DNA from 4 places in the Brevibacillus sp. HB2.2 genome. Region 3 is predicted to be linked to each of the others. Evidence: riboswitches for the same ligand, from Rfam matches in the RefSeq annotation. Region 3 holds a riboswitch; each other region holds the start of a gene.
What was found. A riboswitch is a leader RNA that binds a small molecule or an ion and turns the genes downstream of it on or off. The one in region 3 is predicted to bind cyclic di-GMP.

Region 1: another riboswitch for cyclic di-GMP. It lies ahead of ggt (gamma-glutamyltransferase); the one in region 3 lies ahead of HP401_RS02800 (methyl-accepting chemotaxis protein).
Region 2: another riboswitch for cyclic di-GMP. It lies ahead of HP401_RS32425 (GNAT family N-acetyltransferase); the one in region 3 lies ahead of HP401_RS02800 (methyl-accepting chemotaxis protein).
Region 4: another riboswitch for cyclic di-GMP. It lies ahead of yfmT (benzaldehyde dehydrogenase); the one in region 3 lies ahead of HP401_RS02800 (methyl-accepting chemotaxis protein).

Annotation. Positions count from the first base shown of each region.
Region 1 is NZ_JABSUV010000007.1:131,570-135,208, reverse strand. It holds gene HP401_RS07120 (methyl-accepting chemotaxis protein) at 1-353, opposite strand, end outside; gene ggt (gamma-glutamyltransferase) at 434-2,152, opposite strand; cyclic di-GMP riboswitch class I at 2,334-2,422, opposite strand; gene HP401_RS07110 (SET domain-containing protein) at 2,663-3,280, shown strand; gene HP401_RS07105 (glutamine--tRNA ligase/YqeY domain fusion protein) at 3,360-3,639, shown strand, end outside.
Region 2 is NZ_JABSUV010000032.1:53,588-57,226, reverse strand. It holds gene HP401_RS32430 (methyl-accepting chemotaxis protein) at 1-1,023, opposite strand, end outside; gene HP401_RS32425 (GNAT family N-acetyltransferase) at 1,025-1,579, opposite strand; cyclic di-GMP riboswitch class I at 1,771-1,854, opposite strand; gene HP401_RS32420 (hypothetical protein) at 2,266-2,451, shown strand; gene HP401_RS32415 (amino acid ABC transporter substrate-binding protein) at 2,690-3,466, shown strand; gene HP401_RS32410 (amino acid ABC transporter permease) at 3,539-3,639, shown strand, end outside.
Region 3 is NZ_JABSUV010000003.1:39,800-43,438, forward strand. It holds gene HP401_RS02800 (methyl-accepting chemotaxis protein) at 1-1,774, opposite strand, end outside; cyclic di-GMP riboswitch class I at 1,847-1,947, opposite strand; gene HP401_RS02805 (formate--tetrahydrofolate ligase) at 2,083-3,639, opposite strand, start outside.
Region 4 is NZ_JABSUV010000029.1:26,542-30,180, forward strand. It holds gene HP401_RS20180 (methyl-accepting chemotaxis protein) at 1-393, opposite strand, end outside; gene yfmT (benzaldehyde dehydrogenase) at 424-1,881, opposite strand; cyclic di-GMP riboswitch class I at 1,968-2,053, opposite strand; gene HP401_RS20190 (methyl-accepting chemotaxis protein) at 2,229-3,164, opposite strand; gene HP401_RS20195 (hypothetical protein) at 3,189-3,639, opposite strand, start outside.

The sequences.
Region 1 (3,639 bases), on a different contig from region 3:
TTGGGGAACGTATCAGCCGTTACTTTTCCATCGCTTGCGATAAACGTATTTCCGTCATACAGCTTCATTTCCTCGGTAAACTTGCGGATAAATTCGTTTTTTGCCGATGCATCATCGGATTGAATATCCGAGGTGCGGGCTAAAACTTGAATTTCTGTCATACGCCGGTCCAGATATTGATCCATCGCTATGGCTGTACTGGAAGTAAGGTCAACATAGGATGATTTTTGTTTATCAATGAGAATGGATGAAAAGCTGTTCGTGATAAACAAAGAAACGGCAGTAAGTGGAATGACAGCCACGATGAGAAACCAAAGAATCATTTTGTTCCTGAGTTTGTTGAACAAAAACATAGGTTTGTCCACTCCTAATCCGTGAATGCGAAATAGAAACAGTCAGACTGCTGAGATGAGCTCAGCAGTCTGACAAAATATTAATAGCCCATTGCTGCGCCTTCACCGCGAGGGTCTGCACCGCCAAATTTTACATTGGTTTGCGGGTCAATCAGGATTGCGCCGGACTGTCCCATCGCATCGGTATAGGCTGCTTCAAGCTTTTCGACTGGATGCCCACGTTTAATGAGCTCGTCCAGGACTTCTTGAGGGATGCGGCTTTCCACCTTGAGATTGTTGGAAGCAGATCCCCAGTTGCGTCCATGCAGCCATCTTGGTGCTTCGATTGCGTCTTGCACGCTGAAACCAAAGTCGACGATGCGTGTGACGAGAGCGGCTTGCGTTTGCGGCTGTCCTTCTCCCCCTTGTGTTCCGTAAAGAAGATAAGGCTTGTCCCCTTTAAAGAGCATAGCTGGGTTAATGGTGTGGAAGGTGCGTTTTCCTGGTTCCAAGTGATTGATGTGTTTGGAATCCAAGGAGAAATAGCTTCCGCGGTTTTGCAAAAGGACACCCGTATCTTTCGCTACGATGCCAGAACCCCAGTCAAAGTAGTGACTCTGAATGATGGACACGGCATTTCCATCTTTGTCGACGATCCCGAACCAGGTTGTATCGCCTTTTGGATCAAGCGGTTCTACGGATTTGGCTGCTTGCTTCATATCAATGCGCGCAGCTAAATCTTTCCCGTGCTGCTTGGACAACAGCTCATCCACAGGGATATCCGCAAAGGCAGGGTCAGTCAGCCATTTGTCGCGGTCAGCAAAAGCCTGTTTGGTAGCTTCCACAATCGTGTGGTAGTAATCGGGTGTTCCTTCACCCATGCTCTTGAGGTCAAAGTTGTTCAAAACATTAAGAATAGAGAGTGATGCCATGCCTTGGGAGTTAGGCGGAACGTTATACGCTTTGTAACCGCGGTAGTCTACCGTAATGGGATCTGCCCAAGTGGAGGTATGCTTCTCAAAATCTTTCAACGTGAGCAATCCGCCGTTGGCTTTCATGTCTGCTACGATTTTTTTAGCAACTTCACCTTTATAAAAACCGTCAGCGCCTTTTTTCGCAATGATTCGCAAAGTATTGGCAAGATCCTTTTGTTTGAGAATTTCGCCTGCTGCATAAGGATCTCCGTTGGGCTTCAGGAATGTTTTGCGGAATCCATCAAAACGTTGAAGATTCTTCAAGTCATTGTCAGTTGGATCTGTCGCGTATTTTGTCCAATATACTTGGTTGGGGGAGACGGGATATCCGTTCTCGGCGTATCCAATGGCAGGCTCCAGCAGTCTGTTCCATTGAAGCTTATTGTTGCCCATGCTTTTATGGGCGTAGTTGTACGCCTCCCACCAGCCGGAGACGACACCAGGGACAGTGTTTGCTGATTCATAACCGCGGGACGGGATTTTTTCGTAGCCTTTGCCTTTGTAATAGTCGATGGTTGCCTTTTCGCCTGCGCGACCACTGCCGTTCAGCGCCTTCAGCTCTTTTGTTTTGGCATTGTAGATGAGCCAGAAGTTATCTCCGCCAATGGTTGTGTAATGAGGATAGACAACAGCTAAGGTGGAAGCGGCTGTAATAGCAGCATCTACTGCATTTCCACCGTCTTCCAATGTTTTCAGGGCCGCAGCCGTAGCCAGATAGTGAGGAGTCGTCACCATTGCGTTCGGTGACATCGATGTTGGACGGTTAGCAGCTTGTGCTCCAGAGAATGTTGATACCCCGATGACAGCAGTCAGAGCGACGGTCGAGAGTTTCTTCCAGAATGACATTCCTATGAAACCTCCTTCATGATGAAAAGAATAATGATTCATTAAACCGGCTATCCGCTGTTGCCTCACCTCCTTTAAAAGTTAAAAATACACAAACATACAAAAGTAGACAAAAATAGACATTATGAGCGCAAAAAAAGACCAATGATATAGGATCATTGGTCGCGTCCTACATCAATACTTCGGTAGCTGGCAAGCGTGTCCGCTGTTGCGGAGGTAGCCCCTGTAGCTTTGCGTCGCCGGATTTCCCCGGGTATGCCGTTTCGATATCAATGGGTGAAGCATAAAATGACACATATACTGATTCAATCGTTGTGGGAAAATGTTCCTAAAACTCCGTTTGCCAATAATATAGACTATTTACCATTTGTGGTAAATAAGAAAAATATTTTAATCCGGAAAAATAGTTAGGAATTCTATGTATTTTTCGAAAGATATTCACACACCTCCTGGGGCAAAGCTGCTTATGATGATAAAAAGGCACATTTGCCAAGGAGTGAAACAAAGACCATGATGCATCCCGATACAGAATTGCGCTATATCAACGATGAGATCGGGTACGGTGTGTTTGCGACAAGGTTTATCCCAAAAGGAACGATTGTATGGGCACAGGATGATTTGGACCAAGTATTGGACCCTGCATTTGTGGAAAGACTTGACTCATTACGAAAACAGGACGTACAAAAATATTCGTTTAAGAACCAGTTCGGAAAGTACATTCTTTGTTGGGATAAGGCAAGGTACGTGAACCACAGCTTTCATGCGAATTGTGTGCCGACCATGTATGATATGGAATTGGCTGCACGGGATATTTTTCCGGGCGAAGAGCTGACTGATGATTATGGAACGTTAAATTTGGATGAACCATTTGAGTGTTTGCCCGAGTCCGACACGGACCGCTCCCGTGTAATGCCCGATGATTTGCTTCGGTATTACCCGCAGTGGGATCGGATTGCAGCGGAAGCATTCCAACGGTTCAATCATGTTGAACAGCCTTTGCTGCATCTGATTCCCTCGAAGCATCTCGAAAAGATTCGTGGGATTACGGAGCAGCGCTTAGCCATTGATTCTGTTATTCACCTGTATTGCAGGTCACAATGGCAAACGGGGCAGCAATGGGAGACGTGAGCGGGTCGGTCAACGACCCGATTTTGTTGAACTCTGGGAAGAGAATCAGTATTATGGAATGTAAAGGTGAAGTGAAAGGTTGATTTCATTGGAAAACAAGGTAGCGGCATCCAATTTTATCCGCAATATCATGATTGATGACTTGCAAGAGGGCAAAGTAAAGGAAATCATTACCCGCTTTCCCCCAGAACCGAACGGGTATCTCCATATTGGACATGCAAAAGCAATCTGCCTCAACTTTGAGTTGGCACGAGAATTCTCCGGCAAGGCCAACCTGCGTTTTGACGATACGAACCCGGTGAAGGAAGACATCGAATACGTAGAAGCCATCAAAAGGGACGTTCAATGGCTTGGCTTCG
Region 2 (3,639 bases), on a different contig from region 3:
TGCCCGAGACGCTTCAATCGTGGCATTGAGTGCCAACAGGTTGGTTTGTGCAGAAATATCGGAAATGGTTTGAATGATTTTCCCAATCGATTCGGTTTCTTTATTGAGCTCTTGAATCAGCTGGTTCGTACCTTGGATGTCCGTGATGAATCGTTCAAAGTCATTGCCGATGTTGCCAATGCGTTTTCCACTCTCGCTAGTGGCTTCTTTGGTCGATTCTACGTACTCATGCATCTCTGTAACAGAGCGGGTCATGTCCTCAACTTGCAGATTCGTCGAGCTCATTTCCCGACGCAGCTCGTCCGTATTGCTAGTCTGGACCGTAAAGGACTCCATAATGTCTTGCAGGGAAGCAACGGTTTCGACAGCGCGAACATTTACACCATCTGTTACCTTGTTCAAATTCTCTTGATAGTCTTGCATAGAGGTGAGAGACTCGTTGATCTGATCGAGAACACGTTGCAACGATTCCTTCGAGGCAATCGCTTCTTGCTTTTGTTGCTCACTTTCCTCTTGCAGTTTGTTATTGAATACAGCATGCATCATGCTCGTGATAGAGACGAAGCAGAAGGTGAGCAGGAAGTACATCAGGTCAAGATTGCTTGTCGAATGGAAAATCAATTCTCTCTGTGTCAGGAAGTAGTAAGAGACAATGCCTAATGTCGATACAATGGTCAAAATATTGATGAGTCGGTCTTGATAAATCCCCATGACGGCTACAAAGAACATAATGGTCATGATATTGATCATATGCGGGTCCAGTCCAACTACAATGAACATGAAGATCCCGATTACGACTAAGTTGAAGAACTTCATGAAGGGCGCTGCTTTTTCACGGAAGCTCGGGCGATTGGAGATGTAAGTAAAAGGTGCCAGTACGCCATACAAAATACCCAGTATTGTGAAAACGAATGTGTACGAGACGCCTAGAAAGAGGTTTAAGACCTGAACAACCGTAATAATACTTGCGAATACGATTACGACCCAATTGTTTCTTCTTCTCAATAGATCAATGTTATCCATGTTACCCACCTACCTCGACTTTTACTTGATTGGACGACGACGAATTGTACCAGGAATATTTCGGATCGTGCTTATTGTCATAGACATCTTTTAGATGAAAGAGGGTCGGAATGGCATCGGCCCCTTTGTAAAAGACGATATCTTTGGTCTGAGTCGCCTTTACTTGATACTTCGTGTTAATAAATTTAAAAAAAGTTGGATCTGCTACCCCGATTGCGTGGGTATAGCCATGCTTTTCAGCGTAATCTATCATCAAGCAAATTCCTTTTTGCCCTAGTTGTCCACGGTATTTCGGCAAAACAGCAAGACTGTCTACCTCCATTACTTTCATATCTTCTGTAACAACATCCTGAAATAGTGATTTCATATAAGCACTTGATTTGGAAAAGGGCGTCATTTCAAATGTTCCACCTGCTTCACCATCATCGGCAAGTAGGAGGAATTGTGCGGAGCCTTCTTTCGCGTACTCCATCTCGAAGCCCATGCTTGTCCATACTGTTTCTTTGATTTCATGAAATTTAGCTAACTCTTGTACGGTTTCTACTTGTTTGTACATAACTTCTCCACTCCATCGTTTTCTGATTACCGTGTTGTGTATGTTTGACGTCCCAAAAGTTATGTTTTTCCATTCTGTTGCAAAAATGAGAGTGCTTTCATCCCCCTTTCAAAAAACGAAACACAAAAAAAGGCCGTTCCATCGGAATGGAACAACCGAAGCTACCAACATCAAAAAAATTGTTCCAAGATGATGGCAACCCGGCTATCATGGTCAAAGACTGTAGACCCGTGGTTTTGCGTCGCCACCTTTCGATGACTTTGCCTTTTGCATTTATTAGCAAAACTTGTAAAAGTGTGTCGAATTTTGCTGGACATAATCATGCAAAATATAAGACAAAAGATATACTTTGTCAAGTTTTGGTAGGGTAAAGAAACTAATTGTTCATAAAGTATAGACGAACAAAAAACCATTTGTGATATCAACTAGTCCTTCATTCATAGGCGTTAGGTTAGGGTACGCAGAATGTCTTCCCCAGTGATATCGAATGTGAACTGCTGACCATCCATCCAAATTTACTTTATATAAACGTACTTTCCCCTGTTTGATGAAAGAGAAACCTTCTGAAAAAGTTTTTGGTGTTTGAATGCACGTAGCCGCTCAGGAGTTGAATGGAATACATATAAATCACCCGTAACAAAAATTTTCCAACCATCCGATAACTAGAAGGAATAGGAGGGGATATTATGAAGGAAGCAAAAGTGATTCAATTCTACTTTTCCGGAGGCGGTGAAACGATTAGCATCGAATCCACGGAACCGGAAGAGATCATTCAAATGGTCGCTAATCAAAACGACGGATGGCTCCAGTATGATGATGTTGTCATCAACGTGAGAAATGTTTCATATATCAAAGTGTGCAATCAGGCGTAAGGATAGGAAACGGGTGTATAGCTCCAACACAAAAAAGCTCTCCATTGAATGTGGAGGGCTTTTTCGTGATGGAGGTAGCCAGGCATTTTCCCCAATTATTTGGCGTATATTTCTAAGGTGCTTTTGTTTACTAAAGTATCGACTATTCCTTGCTAATGTGCTATCATGATACCTTGTTAACGTATTACCACTTTATCAGAGTAAAATATAGAGTAGGGAAACGAGGGGGATCATCACGATGAAGAAAATAGCATGGATGTCATTGTTGTTGGGTGCGGTGGTTTCGTTGGTAGTGGGCTGTTCCAGCGCAAAAACTGGCGCTGACGCGAATAAGTTGATTATCGGAATTGATGATAAGTTTGCACCGATGGGTTTCCGGGATGAGAAAAATGAGCTAGTCGGTTTTGATATTGATTATGCACGTGCAGCTGGCGAAAAAATGGGAAAACAAGTTGAGTTTCAAACAATCGACTGGAGTGCAAAAGAGTCTGAACTAAACAGTGGTCGTATTGACTTGATCTGGAATGGATATACGATTACAGATGAGAGAAAAGGGAAGGTTCTCTTTACCAAGCCTTATCTGAAAAACGCACAAGTAGTGGTCACGAAGGCAAATAGCAACTTGGCCAAGCTGTCAGACTTGGCCGGTAAAGCAATTGGTTTGCAAAAGCTGTCTTCCGCAGCTGACGCGATTAATGCGAGTGATATCAAAAATCAGGTCCAATCGATTACCGAGTTCCCTGATAACGTACTGGCACTGAGTGATTTGAAGATCGGTCGCGTAGAAGCAGTCGTCATCGACCAGATTGTGGCCGATTACTATATGGCAAAAGAGCCGGGAGCATTTAAGCAGTTAGAAGAATCGCTGTCTCCTGAGGAATATGGAATTGGCGTCAAAAAAGGCAACGAGGCATTGCAAAAAGAGCTGCAAAAAGCACTGGATGCAATGAATCAGGATGGTACAGCTGCAAAAATATCGGAAAAATGGTTCGGCGAAAATCGTGTATTGAAATAAGAGAACAGCGATGGCTTCGCCGCATGATTGGCGAAGCCACGCTTTTATTTTCAGGATTAGGAGCATACCCAGATGAGCGTAGACTACATTCTCTCCATTACGAAGCCCATGCTAGAAGGAGCGCAGATGACGGTGCTGTTGTTTCTCATCGCCATTCTGCTTTCCATTCCATT
Region 3 (3,639 bases):
TTTGCTCAGATGCTGCGGATACTTCCAAAATGTGCGCGGCAACGTTCCGGGAAGATTCCAAAATATGCTCGAAGATTTCGCGAACCTCTTCGACCAATTGGATACCTTGCTGTGCGTTTTGGTTACCCTCGGTCATAACCTCTACTGCGTGATGAGTATCCTGCTGGATTTCCCCGATCAGCATTGCAATTTTCGATGCGGATTCCTCGGATTGGTTCGCCAGTTTTTTTACTTCACCAGCAACTACAGCAAACCCACGTCCATGCTCGCCAGCACGTGCTGCCTCAATCGAAGCGTTCAAGGCAAGCAAATTGATTTGCGAGGTCAACTGACTGATCGTATCGAGAATGCCTTCGATTTCTTTGGAGCGATTGTTGAGCTGCTCGATGGCTACAGTCGCCTTCGAAGTTCCCTCCCCAATGCTTCCCATCTGGCGAACTGCCTGCTCTACTACAGCAGTCCCTTGCTCAGCCTGCTCTGTTGCGATCTGGGCAGCCTCAGAAACATGTGCAGACGTCTCCGCGATTTTCACGATGCCTGCTGCCATGTCAGTCATCGACAATGCGACTTCCTGCGAGCTGGATGCCTGCGCCTCTGCTCCCTCAGAAATCTGTTCGATAGACAAGCCAATTTGGTTGATGTTTTCCGTCGCTTGTTTAATGCCTTCGGATACTTCCTGACTAAAACGCTGAACTTGATCAGACGACAGTGATACGTCTTCGATCAAATTTTTCAAGTGTGATACCGTCTGGTTAAAGTCACGGGACAGAACCGCAATCTCGTCTTTTCCGTCAACCGTTACGGTCTCTTTCAAGTTACCCTGCGCCACTACATTTACTGCGTGATTCAGACGCTCAATTGGTTTCACCATGCGTACAGCCAAGAAATAAACGAGGACAACCCCAAGCCCCAATACGATGAGGGAAATAACCGTCAATCGGACTAACAGTTGATCGACAGGTGCATGTAGCTCCGCTACGGGTGCAGTGATGAATATCCCCCAGTTCAAATTGGTTGGCGCATAGGAAGCAAATCGCTCTGTATTCTCGTATTCGTATTGGGCGATTCCATGATTCCCTTGCTTGATATCTTCAAAAGCAGTCTGAAGTTGAAGAATCCCCATATTGAGAATGGATTCCTTCAGAATGTACTCGCTGTTCGGATGATAAATAAATGTTCCTGTTTTGCTTACTAAAAAGGCGTAACCTAATTCGCCAAATTTCTCTTCAGACACCTTTTTTTGGATCTCGTTGATTGGAATCGTAGAACCGATGTAACCGTATTGACGGTTGTCCTTCATCAATGGAACGACCAGTGTCACGATGTTATTCCCTGTCCGCTTCGAAACGACTGGCTCAGAGACAACAACCTTCCCTTCCCCTTTGCTGGCTTCCTTAATATGCGGACGATCTGAAATGTCAGTCACTTCACCCTTGAAATTGATCACTTTCTTACCGCTTAAGTCATGCGAAAAGAAGAACGTCTCAAACTCGGGGTTTTTCTTTTGGGCTTCTTGAATGAGTTTCAGGTCTTGTTCGACATTTTGATCTGCCGACATCAACCCTCCTATCGCTCTTACAATCTCAATTTTCTCTTGAAAGAAACCATCGATACGAATCGAGAGATTGCTAGCTGACAGCTCAGCTTCCTTGTCCAGACTGTTTGCCAAAAGGTTGGAAGCACTCCAATAGCTTGCACCGCAAACCGTACCCAAACTTATCACCAACAGCAGGCACAAAACGATAATTAGCTTATTCTTCAAACTATTTTTCATACCGAATCCCTTCTCCCTTCTCTTTTTTCAACAAAAAAAAGACTGCCCACCGACAGCCCATCATGACTACGGTATGGCAACCCGGCTGTCCTAGCTGCGAAAGTCATTTGACCTTCGTCCTTAGACCCGTGGCTTTGCGTCCCTGCCTTTCAGCAAGTTTGCCTTTGTCATTCCTTGTTGTTTTTCAATTAAGTTCACTTTTTTTCAATCTCACCTTTCATTTCCCATAACTTTCCGCCAATAAACCTCAAAATGGAAAAAAAGCTGACAACCTTTTACAGCTGTCAGCTTTTTGTCACACTTTTTGATTAGCTTAATCCAATCACGTGGCCTTCCTCGTCGACAAATAACGATTCCGCAGCCGGCTTTTTCGGGAGGCCTGGCATGGTAACCAAGCTTCCGGTCAGTGCCACAATGAAACCAGCTCCTGCTGATATGCGCACTTCGCTCACATGAATCGTGAAGTCTACAGGTGCCCCCAACAGATCAGCGCGATCCGTAAAAGAGTAAGGTGTTTTCGCCATGCACACAGGCAGATGGGACATGCCCATTTCTTCTACCTTTTGCATCGTTTTTAATGCCAACGGCGAAAAGACAACTCCTGATCCACGGTATACTTCTTTCACGACAGTCTCAATCTTGTCTTTAATGCTGAGGCCTTCCTCATACAAGAATCGGAAGGACGAAGGCAGCTCTGCTGCTCGAATTACTTTTTCAGCCAGCTCGACACCGCCTGCTCCTCCTTCTGCCCACACTTTAGAGAGCGCTGCTTCGGCTCCAGCCGCTTGGCACAGCGCAATGACAGCATCAATCTCTGCTTGGGTATCTGTCGCAAAATGATTGATGGCCACCACTGCTGGCACACCGAACTTCTGTAGGTTTTCCAGATGTCGCTTGACGTTTTCGAAGCCTTTTTCCAGAGCAGACAAGTTCTCCACTGCCAAGTCAGGTACTTTTACCCCGCCGTTGTATTTCAACGAACGAACCGTAATGACCACGACAGCAGCCGATGGAGTCAGACCTGCTTTTCTGCACTTGATGTCAAAAAACTTCTCTGCCCCCAAGTCGGCACCAAATCCAGCCTCTGTTACGACGTAATCTGCCAGTTTCAAGGCCATTTTGGTTCCGATCACACTGCTGCACCCATGTGCGATATTGGCAAAAGGTCCACCGTGAATGATGACCGGGGTTCCCTCGATTGTCTGTACGAGATTGGGCTTGATGGCTTCCTTCAAGAGAACACACATCGCATCAACCGCGTTGATTTCTTCTGCCCGTACAGGCTGATCATTGAAATCGTAGCCAATAATGATACGGTTCAACCGCTCCCGCAAGTCTGCTAGATTCTCACTCAAGCATAAGATCGCCATGATTTCCGACGCTGTCGTAATCATGAAGCCATCCTCACGCGTCATTCCATTGCCCTCACCCAGACCAACCACGATGTTTCGCAGTGCGCGGTCGTTCATATCCATAGCTCGTTTCCAGACGATTTTCTTTGGATTGAGCCCGCGCGGATTGCCATGGAAAATATGATTGTCGATCATCGCTGCCAACAAGTTATGTGCAGCTGTAATCGCGTGAATGTCCCCTGTAAAATGCAGGTTAATTTCATCAGCCGGGAGAATTTGTGCCTGACCGCTTCCAGTTGCGCCTCCTTTGATCCCCATGCAAGGACCCAAGGACGGCTCGCGAAGTGCTGCCATTGTTTTCTTCCCGAGATGATTTAAAGATTGTGACAGACCAATCGTCGTGAGCGTCTTGCCTGCTCCCGCCGGATTGGGGTTCATCGCTGTAACAAGAATCAGTTTGCCATCAGGGCGATCCTTCACTTGCTCCCATAGTTCATCTGATAGTTTGGCTTT
Region 4 (3,639 bases), on a different contig from region 3:
AATTTCATACAGCTCATTGGCTCGCTCCATACTCGAACCAATGCCAACACCGCCGATAACTTTTCCCGTGTGATCATGCAAGGGGATCGCCCGTGCGACGAGAGGAAAACCAAATAATTCCTTGGGAACCATCATCGCCTGCTTGGTGTTTTTTTGAATCGCGTTGGTGATCACATCTCCCTCCTGGAGTGGATCACCAGACTTTACCTGCAGGGAAAATGTTTGGGCAGGCACATTGCGCAATAGCTTTTCCGTGTCGTAGACCCCAATGGTAATGTCATCGTTGAGCAAATCATTTAAATAGGGAGCAACCTTGATGAAAGCCTCGAGAAGTTCTGCATTTTTCCCCTTTTCGGAGGCTTCTGTTTCGTTCCATCCTTCGTATCCGTTCATGACCCTCTTCACCTCTATCTTTTGCTAGCATTAGTACGGAAATTGACGCTTCTTGTGCTGAACCGAAATCCATTTTAGCGTAGTAAACTCTTCTAGGCTCCATTGACCATTCAAGCGTCCCAATCCGGAATGCTTTTCACCGCCGAACGCCACAATTGGTTCGTCATTGATCGTTCCATCGTTGATATGAATCATGCCGGTCTCAATGCGCTTGGCCATCTGGGCACCTCTCTCCAGATCGCGGGTATGAATCGCCCCGGACAATCCAAATGGTGTCTCGTTCGCCATACGAATTGCTTCTTCCTCGGAAGCAAACGACATGATGCAAACAGCCGGACCAAACAGCTCTTTCGATGCAATGGACATGTCTGTGGTCACACCTGTCAAAACAATCGGCTCGACCACGTTTCCTTTTACTTCCCCTTTCAGTGCAGGAACGGCTCCTTCGCGTATCGCCTCATCGATCGTTGCCATCAGGTTGGCGACTTGCCGTTGATTGATGAGTGGACCGATTACCGTGTCTGGATCATTTGGGTCGCCTACCTTGAGACCAGATACTTTTTCCACATACAGACCGAGGAATTTATCGTATACATCTTGGTGAACCAGAACCCGGTTAGCCGACATGCAAATCTGACCTTGGTGGGTAAAGCGGCTGAATACCGCTGCATTGACGGCATACTGGAGATCCGCATCCTCCAAAACAATCAGGGCACTATTGCCGCCTAGCTCCAAAATCGCCTTCTTGAAATGCTTCGCTGCCACTTGCGCGATATGGCTTCCTACTTGGCTAGAGCCTGTAAACGAAAGGATGCGCGGAATCGGGTGGGAGACAAACCCATCGCCAATTTCAGCAATATCCGTTACAACGACGTTGATCAAGCCTTTGGGCAGACCTACTTCTTCAAAAATTTTCGCGATGAGAGTCCCTCCCGTGATTGGCGTGTGTTCATGCGGTTTGAGGACGACACCGTTGCCCGCGCCAAGAGCTGGAGCTACGGACTTCATCGACAGATAGAACGGGAAGTTGAACGGACTGATGACGCCGACAACTCCTGCGGGAATCCGATACAAGCGATTTTCCTTTCCGTCTACGGGAGAAGGGAGAATTTTTCCTTCCATGCGCACCGGGAACGTAGCCGCCTCGCGAATAATATCCTTCACAAGCCCGATCTCAAAAAATGCCTTCAGTCGGGTTCCACCTAGTTCACGAATGATGATCTGAATGATTTCTTCTTCATGCTCTTCGATATAGCGAACAGCACGCTCCAACATTCGGGATTTGGTATAGGCATTCACTTCATCCCACTCTTTTTTCGCGTTGGCTGCCGCCTTGTAAGCCGCGTCGATATCCTCCAGATTTGCCATTTTGAATTCTGCGATGACTTCCCCGTTGTAAGGGTTGATATCTTGCAATGTCTTCGCGCCAAGTCCGTCGCGCCACTCCCCATTGATGTACTGCTTGTCCAGTGTTTGAAGGATTGACATGCTACAACCACTCCCCTTTTGAAAAATAAATAGGCCCCTTTCGCATGAAAGGAGCCGTCATACTAAAACAGCAAAATACACTGCTCGTTGGCAACCCGGCTGCCATCGTAACGTGTACATTAGGCCCGTGGCTTTGCGTCCCCACTTTTCAATGGGTTTGCCCATTCATAGCGAATGCTGATAAGATTTTGTCGAAAAAAGGAAAGATATGGAGAAACCTACTTTGATTATAGTACTCCATTTCGAATAGTCAAACGTAAACATGTAAATATTTCGTGAAAGGAAAGAACAAATATCAAAAAGTCCGCATCGCTTGGATACGGACTTCTAATTTTTCTTCCTCATGATCACAATAACTTTTTGACATCCTTTACGCTCGTCGCGAGCATTTGCTCTACCGCGTTGGCGTCTCTTACGTGCTTGGTGATGCCTTCATTCAGCTCGTCCAGTAAGCCCTTTGCCTCACGTACCTGCTGGGACACATCGTCAGCAAAACGCTTTTGATGCGCGATGATTTCCATCACACCCGCCACTTCGCCGTTCAGTACCTGGAAAGCGTTCGCGATCTGATCCGTCTTCTGTGCAGCATCCTTGCTGATGGAAAGTCCATTTTTAATCGCACTGCTGCTTTTTTCACTGTTGGACAATGCTTCCTTGATTTCTTCTTGAATCTTGCCGATCAATTCCGCAATCGTCTTGGTCGAGTTCGCTGTCATCTCTGCCAGCTTCCGTACTTCATCCGCTACGACAGCAAAGCCTCGGCCTTGTTCCCCCGCACGTGCAGCTTCTATCGCTGCATTCAGAGCGAGAAGGTTAGTCTGATTCGTAATGTCACTGATTACCTTGACAATACTCGTAATTTCCGAAGAACGCTCTTCCAAGCGGCTCATGGACTTGGACGTATGAACCGATTCTTTGTCGAGCAGGCTCATGACTTCCACAACGTCCGTCATAGCCTTCTTGCCTTCATCTGCACGCGCTACCGATTGTTTACAGATGTCTGTCAGGCGCTCCCCTCGAACCGACAACTGGCTCGCAGATTCATCATCCCGCTCATTAATGGCCTGGATATTCTCTACGGCACGCTTCATTCTCGTCACCAATCGCACCATTTGATCGGAATCGGCGTTCATCGCTTGGTCCGAAGCGAGGATTGCACCCATCTGTTCGTAAAGACCGCGAAGCTCATGTTTCCATGCGTCTTGCTGTCCTGCCATTGTGGTTGTGGCTGTCGTCGCTGCTGTCTCTTTTTCTGCCAGGCCTTTGTCTTTTTTCCAAAACATCCGCTTCCCTCTCCTTTGTACCCATCAATTGTCACCTCGGCGGCTATATACGCGGGACTCGATTATTCCCGGATGTTGTTTCGCCAAGCTCAGCAAGTTTTCCAAGAAATAATAGTGACCCTCCAAGAGCTCCACGTCTTTACGCTCAAAATGCTTCACCTGCAAATACTGCTGCATTTCCAAAGCATAGCGCTCCAGTTTATCGTGAAAATCGTTGGCACGAAGCATTTGCTCCACTTCTGGATATTCTGTTTTCAGGCGACTCAGCTCGCTGTATACACGCCCACCCTCCAGAATCATCTGGTAGGCCGTACGCTCGAGCGTAGCTGTTGTAGCTGCCTCCTGCTCCTCACGCTCCTCGCGCAAAGCTGCCAAGTACGTGATAAAATGGTAGACAGTTAAAAACAATGGTCCTAAAAATAGAATGATCCCTGCCTTGTACACATGCTGATTGGACAAATTGCTGATGAGCAGG